Regions from separate parts of the Pseudoalteromonas sp. H103 genome, predicted to be linked through region 1. Evidence: predicted binding sites of a transcription regulator. Region 1 holds the regulator's gene; each other region holds the start of a gene.
What was found. Region 1 encodes LexA, which represses DNA repair genes until DNA is damaged. Its sites were predicted from a motif close to TACTGTATNNNNATACAGTA; they were not measured.

Region 1 (4,796 bases):
CAAAAAAAGTCGAATATACGCCATAGAGTGCTGCGAACAGTAATTACTTTGCCGTTAATCGCATTTAAATACAGCGTGGTATTAAAGGTGTCGTTAAATTGTACTTGCCACACATTTGTTTTGTATCCGACCTCTCGAGTACCTTGTTTTAAAAGCGTTGTACTAATTGGCTTAGCGTCGATGAGTAAATGAGCCTGCGCATTAGCGGTAATTTGTATTTTAGTGGGTGGTTCAAAAGGGCGACCCGTTAAACCATTAAAGCTTTGCTGTTCGGTATTATTGATAACAGTAATAAGGGGAGTAGTTAAAAAGTTTTCAAATATTATTTGAGTGGGGTTAGCCATTTGTGAAGTAATATCATCGAGTGATGCAGGGTAGTCTGCTTGTGTAAATGGGTTTGTAAGTGTGCGTTTAGTAAGGTGTTTGCCGTGCACATAGTCAAGTGGAATAGCGCTCATAACTAAGCCGCCTAAAAGCCAAGCTAAAATTTGTAAGGCAAGTAAATAGCCTAGCCACTTATGTAATTTGCGTGCACGCTTAAATATTTTTTTGCTCATATTTATCTTCTTATTATTTTTAGCGTTAGTTTATTATAGCTTCCCACGCTTTTGCTGCGGCATTTTGTCGCAGTTTTTCATAAGTTTATAAATATGAGGCTTTAATGACATCAATAGATTTTAGTTAATTTTAGCTTTCACGCAGGGCATTTATTAGCTCTTGTTTGTTCATTTTAGATCGCCCGCTAATGCCCACCTCTTTTGCTTTGTCGTATAACTGTTTTTTTGTACGTTGCTCATACTGAGAGGCTTTGCCGCCTTTAACTGCTGTTTTATGGGTATTGCTATTGGCAATACGTGCTGCTTTTTGTTTACTCATGCCCTCATCGCGAAGTGCATCGTACTGATCGTCGTTTTTAATTTGTGGACCATGATCTACCATTTTAATGCTCCTTAAAAATCGTTACTTACACAGTGTGTGTATTAATTTCATTGTTTAATTGTAAAACTAAGCAATTAAGCCAGCTTAATTAAAACGAGCAAGTTAGGTGCCAAAAGCGTTAAAAAGTGCATTTATGAAGATAAAGCAAGGATTACTGCTTTGTTAATTTGGTATAAAAGTAAAACTGCGTTAAAGTTTGCGATGAAACTATAAGAGGGTAAAAAGCAGACAATGTCGGAAATTCAATTTTTAAATGTAGATCTAGAGCTTGAGTCTAAACATGATATTAGCGCCTTAGTGGCAGACTTAAAGAAAAACGCGACGGTTTTGCATTATGATAAAGACGAATATCGTCAACTTGCGCGTATTGAAGCCTCAGGTGAAATATCAACACCAGATAAAGCTATTAACCACTTGTGCGAGCTTATTGAGTCGTGTTCACGTAATGCGCTTAAACAATGGCTAAGCTGCTCGCGAAGAACGTTTGATATTGGCTTTGAATCGGGCACGTCACCTAAGTGCTTTAACCAAGCCCTACATGCAGACACACTGCTCCGTATATCTGCGATTGGTGCAGGTATGGAAATTACAATTTATCCTATCGAAAAATAAAAAGAAGTAATTACCTGCGCTCTACAACTGCTGCGGTCATTTTTGATACGCAGCATAGCTCATTGCGACTATTTGTTATTTTTATTTCCCACACAGAACTACGTTTACCTATATGAAAAGCCCTAGCGGTTGCAGTTAAAGTACCATTGCGAGATGCTTTTAAATGGCTTGCGCTAATTTCCTGCCCTACACAATAAAACTTTGTAAAATCGACAACAAAATTAGCAGCATAGCTTGCTACTGTTTCAGCAAGTACTACATTTGCACCACCGTGAACCATACCCATAGGATTATGATGCTCAGGAATTGCTGGCATAGTAGCAACTAGGTAATCGTCACCAATTTCTGTGACTTCAATACTCATGGTTTTCATTAATGTGCCTTGGCCGTTAATGCCTTCCTCTAACTGTTTGCAAAGCTCTAAAGTGATGGGTTGGTGCCAAATACTCATAATTACTCCTTTGAATTAAAACCAAGTTTATTGCACTTTATAAATGTGAATTTTATAAATACCTAAAATGTACACATATGCTTTTAGTTTAGCTATTTTAAAGCAGAATTTAAATTTGCGATTTTTATTTAACTGTATATACTCACAGTTAAATGTACTGTATGGAAAACCAGTTGTATGCGACCATTAACGAAACGCCAAGCTCAAATACTAGAACTCATTAAAGTTTTTATTAAAGACACTGGTATGCCTCCTACACGTGCCGAAATAGCGCAAACATTAGGTTTTAAAAGTGCTAATGCAGCAGAAGAACACTTAAAAGCGCTTGCTAAAAAGGGTGTAATTAAGATGAAGCCAGGTGCAAGCCGTGGCATTCAATTAATTGAAGAAGAAGAGCCAGAGCAATTAGGCTTACCTCTTATAGGGCGTGTTGCTGCAGGCTCACCTATTTTGGCGCAAGAACATGTTGAGAGCCATTGCAAAATAGACCCTTTAATGTTTAAACCAGCCGCCGATTTTTTACTTCGTGTAAATGGCATGAGTATGAAAGATATTGGTATTATGGATGGCGATTTACTGGCTGTACATCGCACTCAAACTGCTGAAAACGGCCAAGTTGTGGTTGCACGAGTAGATGAAGATGTAACCGTAAAACGCTTAGAAAAAGCAGGCCGCAAAGTATTATTACACGCCGAAAACGAAGAGTTTACGCCAATAGAAGTAGACCTTGAAAATGAGTCTTTTAATATTGAAGGCTTAGCAGTAGGCGTAATTAGAAACGCCGATTGGATGTAATTTCTAGCCTATATTAGATAGTAAATTTATAAATGCGCACTTTTTAGTGTGCATTTTTGTTTTAAAAACTCACCTTTTAGCAATACTAAAACAGCTATATAGTTATTTAAGCTGTAAACTTTTTTGCACTCGTACTTAACTCTTCTTTTATGTGATACACCCCCTATTTTTTCTCGTTTTTTGATTATTAAATTTGTATTTATGTTGGTGTAATTAAGGCTAATTTTAAAATACAACTTGTTTGTTTTTTATACTGAAACTTGCTTGTTGTATGTTTTTTAGCTAATTATTAATTTGCTGGGCTAACAATAACTCACAGCTTTTAGTTTTGAGAACACACAATATACACAAACTCTTTGTTGGCACAGCAATACCAATTGAAACAAATAAGATTGGTTAAATAATAAAAATAACGAATAGGCGTTTAAGCCGTATGCCTCTTCGCTTTGCACTCGCAATAGCATCAAAGGAGCCGTCACATGGGTAAACTGACCTCTACCTTGTGGTTTGTATTGATTGTTTTTCCGCAGCATGTAATGGCAAATAGCCAATACAATATGCGCAAAGGCGTAACCGATATAAGCAATAATGTATATCAGCTACACATGACCATATTTTTAATATGTTGTGTGATTGGGGTGATAGTGTTCGCAATTATGTTTTGGGCACTTATTCATCACCGTAAATCTAAAGGGGCAGTACCTGCCCAATTTCATGAAAGTACTAAAGTAGAAATACTTTGGACTGCCATTCCATTTGTTATCTTAATTGCCATGGCAATCCCTGCCACTAAAACACTTATTGCAATGGAAGATGCCAGCAAAGCTGATTTAACCATTAAAATTACGGGTTCGCAGTGGAAGTGGCATTACGAATACATGGGTGAGGATGTCGCGTTTTACTCAATTTTATCTACCCCTCAAGATGAAATAGCCAACCTTGCAGATAAAAATCCAAATTATTTGCTTGAAGTTGATAAGCCATTAGTGCTGCCAATTAATCAAAAAGTACGTTTTTTAATGACCTCAGATGACGTTATTCACTCTTGGTGGGTACCTGACTTTGCTGTTAAAAAAGATGCAAACCCCGGCTTCATAAACGAAACATGGACCAACATTAACGAAGAAGGTATTTACCGAGGACAGTGCGCTGAGCTGTGCGGTAAAGATCATGGCTTTATGCCAGTGGTGGTTGAGGCAAAATCGCAGGAAGATTTTAATGCTTGGCTTGCTGATTCAAAACAAGCAAAGCAAAAAGCGGCATTAGCCGATGCAGCTCTGCTTGATCAAACGTTGCCTAAAGAAGAGTTAATGACTTTAGGCGAGCAAGTGTATATGGCAAGTTGCGCCGCGTGTCATCAGCCAACGGGCATGGGCTTACCGGGCGTATTTCCTGCACTTAAAGGCAGCCCCATTGTGCTTGGTGATATAAAAGATCACATTGATATTGTGATCCATGGTCGCCCTGGTACTGCAATGCAAGCTTTTGCTAAACAACTATCAATCAAACAACTTGCGGCAGTCATTACCTACAAACGCAATGCGTGGGGTAACGATACGGGTGATGTAATTCAACCTAGTGAGATTCAGGCAGCACTTGATGCTGATGGGGAGGCGAACTAATGAGTAGCATAGTAGAACAATCTAACGCCAATGAAGCTCACCACGGTCATCATCCTGCAAAAGGCTTTAAGCGCTGGTTATATACAACCAATCATAAAGATATTGGCAGCTTATATTTAATTTTTTCGCTGACTATGTTTTTAATTGGCGGCGCTATGGCTATGGTCATTAGGGCCGAATTATTTCAACCTGGGTTACAGCTAGTTGAGCCTCATTTTTTTAATCAAATGACCACTGTACATGGCTTGATTATGGTATTTGGTGCGGTTATGCCAGCCTTTACTGGCCTTGCTAACTGGATGGTGCCATTAATGATTGGTGCGCCAGATATGGCACTACCAAGAATGAATAACTGGAGCTTTTGGATATTACCCTTC
Region 2 (4,796 bases), on a different contig from region 1:
AGCAAGGTAAAACGCCAATTGTGGTAAAAGACATGGCTGGTTTTTACGTAAATCGTATTTTAGCGCCTTATGTAAATGAGGCGGCTAATTTAATGCTTGCCGGTGAGCCAATTGAAAAAATAGATGCAGCGCTTGTAGAGTTTGGCTTCCCAGTGGGGCCGCTTGCTTTACTTGACGAAGTAGGGATTGATATAGGCTCTAAAATTGCCCCAATTCTTGAAAAAGAACTAGGCGAACGATTTAAAGCACCAGATGCATTTTCTCGTATGATTGATTCAAAACGCCTAGGCCGTAAAACGGGTCGTGGTTTTTATGAGTACGATAAAAAGAGCAAGAAAGTTGACGAGTCTGTCTATGAGCTATTAGGTGTAACACCTGCACCGCGTTTAAATAAAAGCGAAATTGCTAAGCGTTGTGTATCTCAAATGCTTAACGAAGCCGTACGTTGTTTAGATGATGGCATTATTGCAAGCCCACGTGATGGCGACATTGGCGCTATATTTGGCATTGGCTTCCCACCGTTTTTAGGTGGGCCGTTTAGCTACATGGATAAACTTGGCGCAAGTAAAGTAAGCTCTGACATGTCTACTTTAGCTAACAGCAATGCGAACTTTGCTCCGTGCGATACGTTGGTTGCAATGGCAAACTCAGGCGCTACATTTTACAATGTGCAAACAGCCACTGATGAGCCAAGCTCAGCCACAATTGAAGAGCAAGTAATACACGCTGAATCTTCTGATAAGCAAAATGAAGAAAGCGTAGTAGAGTCACCAAAACAAGACTCTTAACAGCTGCTTTAATAAAAACCGCATTTATATGCGGTTTTTTTATGCCTGCTATTAATAGATACATAATACCAATCCGCAATAATACTTAATTATTTTGCTTTACTATGAATACGTTTTCCCATTCCCAAAATCGATTAATTAAGTGAATTAGTATGTTATGTGTTAGCGTAATTACTTAGTACGTAGGTAAATAAGGGAATTAATGCAGTTATTTACACCCAGATTAACAATGCGCCAATTACAAAGTCGCGACTGGACGCTATTTTTGCAATTACACAGAGAACCACAAGTGCTGCGTTATTGTTACGACATGCCTAGTGAGGCCTTTGTACGCAATCGATTTGAACAGCGCCTAGGTAATTGGGATACAAGCTCTCGAGACCCATTGTGTTTAGTTGTAACAGATAAGGTTTCAGATGTTTTGCTTGGGGTAACAGGTTTTACTTATGATGGAGATACAGCAGAGCTTGGGTACTTATTTATGCCAGAGTATTTTGGCTATGGTTATGCCACAGAATCTTTAAGGGCTGTGATAGATTGGGCATGGAATGAGTGCAAAATAAGCCAGTATAAAGCTGTGGTAACACGTGGGAATATTAATTCTGAAAAGGTACTGAGTAAGTGTGGTTTAACGCATACAGAAACGCTTGCAAGCTCCCACAGCATTAGTGGTAAGCTGTATGATGATTTAATTTATACACTGAAGCTTTAGGGTATTTTAATGGGCTAGTAACGCCTAGCCCAAAAATGCCTACAAATGAAGTAAAATAGCTTGTCGGTCTTTTTCTGGCATGTTTTCTACTACTAAACTGAATGAGTTATCAATCATTCGCTCAATTTCACCTTGTGGAATTGTGCCGTCTAGAATAACAGTGTTCCATAAACGTTTGTTCATATGATAACCAGGGATCACCGCTGGGAAAATGTCACGCAACGAAAGCGCCTCGTCAGGATCACACTTTAAATTAAGCCACCAAATAACTTCTCCATCATCGTTTGTTTCACCATCATTGCCAACAGCAAGAGTAGCAAACATTTTATGATTCACTTTATAAACATCAACCTCTTGCGCAAATGGTTTAGTAACCTGCACAAGTGGTTTTTTAATTAAATACTCATGTACTTTAGTCTGGTCCATGATCCATTCCTTGAAGTCATACTCGGTAAAGCTACCATAGCAGTTTTTTGTTCATTTGATTATATGTATTTTAGTATAAATTAGAATTTTGCAAGCTAATACAACCTAATACAGTAAATGTATATTATAAGATCAACTTAATTGTTGAACAAAATCTAGTTCGTGGTATGTTTCTGCCAATCACAAAAATAATAGGAATACACACATGCCAAAGGCGAGTGAAGTTAAAAAAGGTACAGCTATTGATTTTAATAATCGTGTTTTAGTTGTAAAAGATATTGTGCGCTCTGTGCCGCAGGGTCGTGCAGGTGGTAGCTTATACCGTATGCGTTTATACGATGTAGTAACCGGTGCTAAAGTGGACGAAACATTTAAAGACAGTGATATGTTAACGCTTGCCGACCTTACTCGTCGTGAAGTGATGCTTTCGTATGTAGATGGCGATGAATATGTGTTTATGGATAATGAAGACTACACGCCGTATAACTTAAATAAAGATGCAATAGCAGAAGAAATTCAATTCGTTAATGAAGAAACGCAAGGCGTACACGTAATTGTTATTGATGGCGCTCCGGTAGGCCTTGATTTACCTTCAAGTGTTGAACTTGTTGTTGAAGAAACAGACCCTTCAATTAAAGGTGCTTCAGCAAGTGCTCGCTCTAAACCAGCAAAGCTTTCTACTGGCTTAACTATTTCTGTACCAGAGCATATTTCTACAGGCGATCGCATCCGTATTAATACAGTAGAACACAAATTTATGGGTCGTGCTGAAAAGTAATACCAAACCTTTAGCCCATATAAATACAGGGCTCAAAGTAAAAAGGGAGTAACATTAGTTACTCCCTTTTTATGTGTTTTTTTAATACGGCTAGCTTGCTTGCTGCTCGTCGTCTTTAATTGGCGCTATATTATCAGCTTTCTTATTTTTTGTAGGTGCCTTAGCTGCTGCAGGCTCTTTGCCACCTTTAAGTACTGCCATAAAGTCATCTTTACTTTTTGCAATTTCAAGTGCTAATGATTCGACTTGTTGCTCGCTTAACGGCACATCTACCTTTTCTAACATCAGTTCAAGTGACTCAGCTATATCCAGCATTTTGTCATAGGCATCAGCTTCTTTTTTGGTAGTAAACGTCATGCGCTCAACTCCGTTTCGTTCTACAACATATTTAACAACAACAGCCATGATTTCTCCTGCAAGCTTGCGTGGTACTGTGGTTTATAAAAAACCATTATATTACTGTTTTTATGTACAGTAATGGTTTGCGAAGGATTTTGCAAGCTAAGAGTATTGATTTTCGCTGTCTTAAATTTGACAAAAAACTGTAACTTTACTTTAGTTAAGCAATCACTTGTTGTGCCAGCTGCATTTTCAGGATTTCGGATCATGGTGATAATGCGTTTAGGTACTCTTTAAGTGACGAACTTTTTGTTCCTTGTTTATTGACTTTCCTGAGCAATATTTAAAAACTCATAAAAGAGTAATAAGGACGAACAAATGAAAACTATAAAAAGCTTACTAGTTGTGGGGTTACTATTTTTACTGCCGATTACTGCTGTAAACGCGCAATTACCGGAAGTAACAAAGCAAATGCCACAGTTTGAGACCGTGAGTATAAATAACGCTGATACAAAGGTGCTTGCTCAGTTACCGGGGATTGGCGAAAAAAAAGCTCAAGCCATAGTTGATTATCGCCAAGAAAACGGTGATTTTGAAAATTTAAGTGATTTATCAAATGTTAAAGGTATTGGTAAAAAGTTATTAGAAAAACTAGAAGGTAAAATATCGCTTTAGATAAGCAGGTATAACCAGAGCGCTAACTGCTCTGGTTATATTGTTTTAATGCTTCAGCTAGATGTTTTTTTGCAAAGTTAATTTCGATAGGTGTAGTGAGTAATGGGTAGCAAAGCCCGCCAATAATTAAAAACGGAATTAAAATCCACCCTTTGAACACAGTAAATATTAAAAACAATGGGCTAAGCAGTACTAGCTTTATAATACGCAGTAACACTCTATCAGTAGGTGAAAGCATGCTTAAAGACAAAGCAATTACCTGCTGACGCTGGCGAATTTTTAGCTGTTTTAATTCATCTATTTGGCTAGAAAAAAAGGTGAACATATTAAATCGTCTTTTTAATTAATAAACGGCAAGTTACTAAAATAAATAACGTTACAGTAAATAATGCAAATATGATTTCCATCCAAGCTGGCATACTTAAGCTCGCAAATTGCCAATCTATATTGCCACAATCACCTGTTGCTTGAAAAAAACTTGGGATCCACTTGTGCAGCGGCATAAACGATGGGAAGTTTGGTTCAAACTCACAGCTAAATGCAAAAGGATCTGTAGTGGTTTGCATATCGATATGTTCACGGGCGATTAGGTAACCCCAAATACTCGATACACCCCACACTAAATATGCAAAGGCTCTTACAAGTTTGTTTTGAGGTTTAGCCGAGCCAATAATACCTGCGCCTAATAAACCTAACACAGCGGTACGCTGATAGATGCACATAATGCACGGCGCTAAGCCCATCTGGTATTGAAAAAATAGTGCGGTGACTTCTAGTAAAAAAACAATGCCAGTAAATAACAACCATGGTGTACGTTGAGTGGGGAGGTGTGCGAGCCAGTTCATAAAAATTCCGCATTTAAATAAGACGTTAGATTATGTACTAGGATAAAGTAAGCAGCAACAAAAAGGAAAAAAAAGCTACCGAAGTCGCTTTTTTTAAGATGAGCTAAATGGTTGCTTACAACAACTCCTACCTTAGCTAATTGATACTCAATAACTAGTGCGAATAAATATTTTGATTATATCGCTCTACCTTTACATTTTATGTGAGCAGTTCTCAAAGGTGCCTAAATATT
Region 3 (4,796 bases), on a different contig from region 1:
GCATTAAATCGGCCCATGCATTTTGCGAGGCTTGCGCTAGTGCTAAGTAAGGGTAGTCGGGCGCTACACAGCCAAGCTCAACATAGGCTTGGCGCTGAGTTAAAATTAACTTAGCTTTATTAGGGATATTCATGTTTATGAGGGAGTTAGTTTCAGTGGCAATATTCGCCGCCGTAATATGGGCAAAAGCACCTGGCATTGTCATATCCTTATGATTTTTTAGAACACTAAGATTAACACAACATACCTAAATGCATTAGAGTAAGGAGGAATTATTAACTAGGCCAGAGTAAAGGTTAACTAAGTTGCTCTATAAGTTGGCCATTTTGGTAAAGTTTAGCAAATTTTCGTTTGTGCTCTTCAAATAAATAGGCTCTAAGGTGTTCTTGCCCGTTATGAATATGCGTTATTTTTGCCGCTATACCTAATGTACTTTGCCTTACGGGCTCTACATCTATTGAAATACTCTCTTTATTGGGCAGCATAAACTCCATGTGCTCAACCTTGTTAAGTTGCTTTCCTTTTCTTAAGGGTTTTAAAAATATACCTGTACTTGATATTGACTCAATTTTAAAACCTTGGCTTTTAATATTTAGCTCACTCCAGCGCCAGCTACGTTGCGTGCCTTTTGTGTCTATAACTTCAGGGGCATTTAGAATTGGGTTTATTACCCCATCGCCATTAATTTTTAACTCTAGCGGAAACCATAATTGATAATGAGCAACCTCAGCAAGTAAGGTTAAGTTGGCGTTACTTAGTAAATGAGCAATGCTTGCAGGTACAGAGCTTTGCATAGTTAACACATGGGAGTTATGTGGGTGTGATTTTTCGCTTGGTTTAAATAACTCAGATAAAAAATTTAGCTCCTCATTAGAAAAGTCCATATTTCACCTTTGTTACAATAAAAAATCCACGGTATGTTAAACAATTCGCCTGGTCAATAAATGCACTGTTTAAACTTGTTTAGTCATTGTTTAATGGTTTGTTTTGGTGCTAAATAAATAACTGCAAAGCATGACCGAATCTGTGTAAATAGGTATTTAGCCAAGGTTAGCATACTGATAAACTGCACAAATATTATTGGCAACACTTTAGAGACTTTTATGCGCACTTTGTTTTTATTAAATATGCGAACGCGGCTTTTATTTACCATACTCCCTGCTTTTATATCATTAAACACAGCTGCCCAGGAGCAAAGCCAAACACTCATTTTAGCGGGCAGCACACTGAATGCCTGTAACAGCAGCAACGCTAAAAACTGCATAAATAGTCAGCAGATTAAAGGTAAACAACATAGCTGGTTTAAAGTAACGGACGCCAAAATAAAACAAATAAATTTAAATTGGCCAACTAATAATACAAACAATAAAAACGCTGCAGTACAGTCATTAGCTAAAGTGCTTAATAAAAGCACCAAGTCGCTCTCAAAAAGTGATTTATTATGGCAGTGGCGCGATATAAATAACGAAGGGCTAAATAGCTTATCAAAGCAAGAGTATAACTTTGTGATAGATATGCTAGAGGAATTTAAAGCTGACAAAGTACAAGTTAACACCGCACTAAATGCTCAAAATAGTACTAACAATATTTTGCAGTTTATATCGGGCAGCTTAAAAGTAAATAACCCCAATCCAAGCATGCTTGTTATTACAGCATCTAGCAAAGACCCATACAGTTCGGCTAGCCGTTCTACAGCTCTTTTTGATTCAACAAATATCAACACTCAGTGGTTAGCACTTACCCCTGCCTTAGCCAAAGCAATTACAACTAATAGCTGTAATAATTTACCCGCACTTAGGCAAAGCGAAATGGGGGTTTATAACCGAGAGGTGATTTACCCTGAGCAAACAAAAGCTGAAATGGCACTGTGTAAAGGTGGTGTACACGCATTAACTAGCCTTATAAAAAACAGTACAGGCGTTATGTTTAACGATGGCGATGTAAGCCTTACTCGTAAAGTATTATTCGATCAAAACAATAACCCATACCCGTGGACACAAGCACTACAATCTCGCCCTGTAATTGTAGGTGAAGGGGCTGGCAGCTTAGTACAAAGTGCAGCTAAAAGTAATTTAAATACTGCAATTGTTACAGGCGGCTCAAGCGTTGGGGCGCTACGAGGTGATAAAGCCACTAAGCAGCAACGGCTTACATATACAGCAGCTGGTGGCCTTGGTAGTTTTAATTATGGCCTGCTCGATAGCCAATTTAGCGAGCAAAACAGAACGCTTAGACTTGCAACATTGTTAAGCAAAACAAGCACAAAAACCAAAAGTGATGAGCAATTACAGCAAGGCTTTGGTATTGATGAAAATACCGCTTTGGTGGTAATTAAATCACCCGGGAATAATTTAATTACCGTATTAGGCAGTGGTGGAGTGGTGCACTTAACAGCAAATACCCAAGATAAAACGCAAGGCGCTAAAACGCTTTACAACTATTCTTATTGGCCAGCTGGTAGCGTAATAGATATTAAAAATAACAAATTTAGCTTAAGTGAGCGCACTGTAAATCAAGCACTGCCAAGTATAAAAATTCCTCCGCTGCCAGTGCAGCGTTTTGGCGATATTTTGTATGGCTCAAAATTACGCTCACTCACTCAGGCAATGTGTTTAAGCCAAGAGCAAAGTACTGTAGCCCAACAAGATGAGTTTTTAATTGGTTTTAGTATCACTGAAAATACAAGCTATCACCGCGTGAATGCAAAAGAATTTGGTTGTGCAATAAGTAATTTAAATTTAGCACTTAGCACGTTTTAAAAAATACAGGCGCTGCATTCTATGTAAAGGGTTTAAGTTTGCTTAAGTGCCCTATAAAATATGGTTATATTAAACTATATGCTTATCGCTTTAATAAGCACGACTAACAAAGAGCTTTTATGAATAACGAAAACGACATTATAGATAACTTAGCAGACTTTGAAGTTTTTTTACTCGCTGTAGAAAACGGCGGCTTAGGTTTAACAGGTGTTGCAGGCGTAGGAATGGCTACTAACAATAAAGACGGCAGCCACTTTGTTGCGGTATTTGACGACCGCCAGCAGCTATTACTAGCGCGTGGTATTACTACAGAAGTATTTGAAAATGGCAAAGACATAGTTCGAAATGGGGTAGGGCGTAAGCACTAAACTCGTTATTAATTTTAAAGCGCTTAAGGCGCTTTTTTTATGTATTGCTGGGCTTTATGAGATAGCTTTTAATTTAGTCATAACTTTATAAAGAGTAATTTAAGGTATGACGGCATTGAATATAAAAAATTGGAATGATTACTCTGAGGAACTAATGGTCGGTATGGAGAGATTCGAACTCTCGACCCCTGCCACCCCATGATGTGACGCTATATCTAGTTAAGTTATTGTAATTTAAGAACTAAAAGTTAAATTTACTGATTTTATGTACAGTTAATTTTGCAATTTTTATCATTTTTACAATTCAATAAAATCAAGCGGTTAGGGCGCTTGTTACAAATCGAGTTTTTACGTTATCAGTAAAATCCAATATAAACAACTCATTAGAAAATCTTAATCAAAACTCTTACTTTCCTAAGCCAACACTTATCGTTTCAAAATGAATCGATCTAATCTATACTGTATAAATGAACAGTGTCTTTTGAGTGCGTGTATGTTTGTTATTCCTATTTATATTGAGGCGGGTATTACAGGTTTTGAATCGCCGGCTGCTCAATATAAAGAGCTGGGTTTAACTCTAGATGAGTTACTTATAAAACACCCTGTTGCTACATTTATCGGGGTTGCATCAGGGGCCTCTATGCAGGGGTTAGGGATATTTGATGGTGATTTGTTAATTGTCGATCGTGCTGTTGATGTAAGTACAGGCGATGTAGTGGTGGCTACTTACAATGGCTGCTTTGTTTGCAAAATAATCCATAAAGAAAAGCGTTTACTAATGTCTGCATCAGATGAATATGCTCCTGTCTATATATCACCTGAAGATGGCTTTTGCTTAGAAGGTGTTGTTACTAGGAGTATTAGGCTACATAAGTACTGCGCAGAGTTAAAAAAATTTGATTGAATCTTTTGAGGTTGTATAGTTGAGATGTAGGTATGCACTTATTGGATATAGTGATCTTTATAAGGAAGATATATGAATAATCGATTTATCGTAGAAAATACAGGGCCAAACCAAGGTAATCTTGAACTGGCTTTTTATACGGCATTAGAGGTTTGTAAGGGAATGTCACTTACAAATATAATAATAGTCTTTCCTACGAAGCAAGGATTTAAGAATTCTATCGTAGCTAACCTTTTAGGCAAGCAAGCAACAAAGACAATTTTAGATGGTGGCACAGTTAATGCGATCGATGATATTAAGCTTTCCTTTCGAACACCCAAAAGTATTGCTAAATTTTCAAATAACGAAGTGATTTTTGCTATTTATACTTCAGAAAATGATATGAATTTAGTTGATTCAGCAAGGTCAGAAGCGATTGTATTTTTGCCTTGGAGGGAAGATGAAGGTAAAGATTGGTTAGCAATTTGGAATCCTAAAATTATTGGGCCTACAACTTGGGCTATTGATACAGATGCTCTTAGCTCTGAAGCTCAGGAAGTGATACTAAGGTTAGGCCGTAGTATAAATATGTCAACAGGTCTAACTCATCCATCTGATAAAGACTTAGCTAAAAGATTGTTTTCTTCTCTCAGAAATACAAACTCTTTAACTCCTGAGTTAGTAAAGAGGTTTGCTATTCAAAATGGTTGGGAACCATTACGAGCTCAGGAGTTAGCTGTTTTTTCTGAGAAATATTGCTAACTTAACTTTTAAATAAAAGCGGAT

Region 2: the regulator LexA is predicted to act here: its motif matches at 3,162-3,181, upstream of ATS74_RS08450 (YebG family protein).
Region 3: the regulator LexA is predicted to act here: its motif matches at 3,585-3,604, upstream of ATS74_RS14490 (LexA family protein).

Annotation. Positions count from the first base shown of each region.
Region 1 is NZ_LOFG01000005.1:80,073-84,868, reverse strand. It holds gene ATS74_RS05635 (hypothetical protein) at 1-557, opposite strand, end outside; gene ATS74_RS05630 (DUF7218 family protein) at 688-939, opposite strand; gene ATS74_RS05625 (hypothetical protein) at 1,171-1,551, shown strand; gene ATS74_RS05620 (PaaI family thioesterase) at 1,562-2,002, opposite strand; gene lexA (transcriptional repressor LexA) at 2,180-2,797, shown strand; gene coxB (cytochrome c oxidase subunit II) at 3,277-4,419, shown strand; gene ctaD (cytochrome c oxidase subunit I) at 4,419-4,796, shown strand, end outside.
Region 2 is NZ_LOFG01000012.1:249,646-254,441, reverse strand. It holds gene fadJ (fatty acid oxidation complex subunit alpha FadJ) at 1-788, shown strand, start outside; gene ATS74_RS08465 (GNAT family N-acetyltransferase) at 991-1,500, shown strand; gene ATS74_RS08460 (MmcQ/YjbR family DNA-binding protein) at 1,540-1,926, opposite strand; gene efpL (elongation factor P-like protein EfpL) at 2,132-2,704, shown strand; gene ATS74_RS08450 (YebG family protein) at 2,795-3,109, opposite strand; gene ATS74_RS08440 (ComEA family DNA-binding protein) at 3,422-3,718, shown strand; gene ATS74_RS08435 (DUF6170 family protein) at 3,741-4,043, opposite strand; gene dsbB (disulfide bond formation protein DsbB) at 4,045-4,563, opposite strand.
Region 3 is NZ_LOFG01000017.1:29,065-33,860, forward strand. It holds gene ATS74_RS14470 (zinc dependent phospholipase C family protein) at 1-199, opposite strand, end outside; gene ATS74_RS14475 (hypothetical protein) at 297-884, opposite strand; gene ATS74_RS14480 (hypothetical protein) at 1,104-2,759, shown strand; gene ATS74_RS14485 (hypothetical protein) at 2,879-3,127, shown strand; gene ATS74_RS14490 (LexA family protein) at 3,621-4,031, shown strand; gene ATS74_RS14495 (hypothetical protein) at 4,104-4,772, shown strand.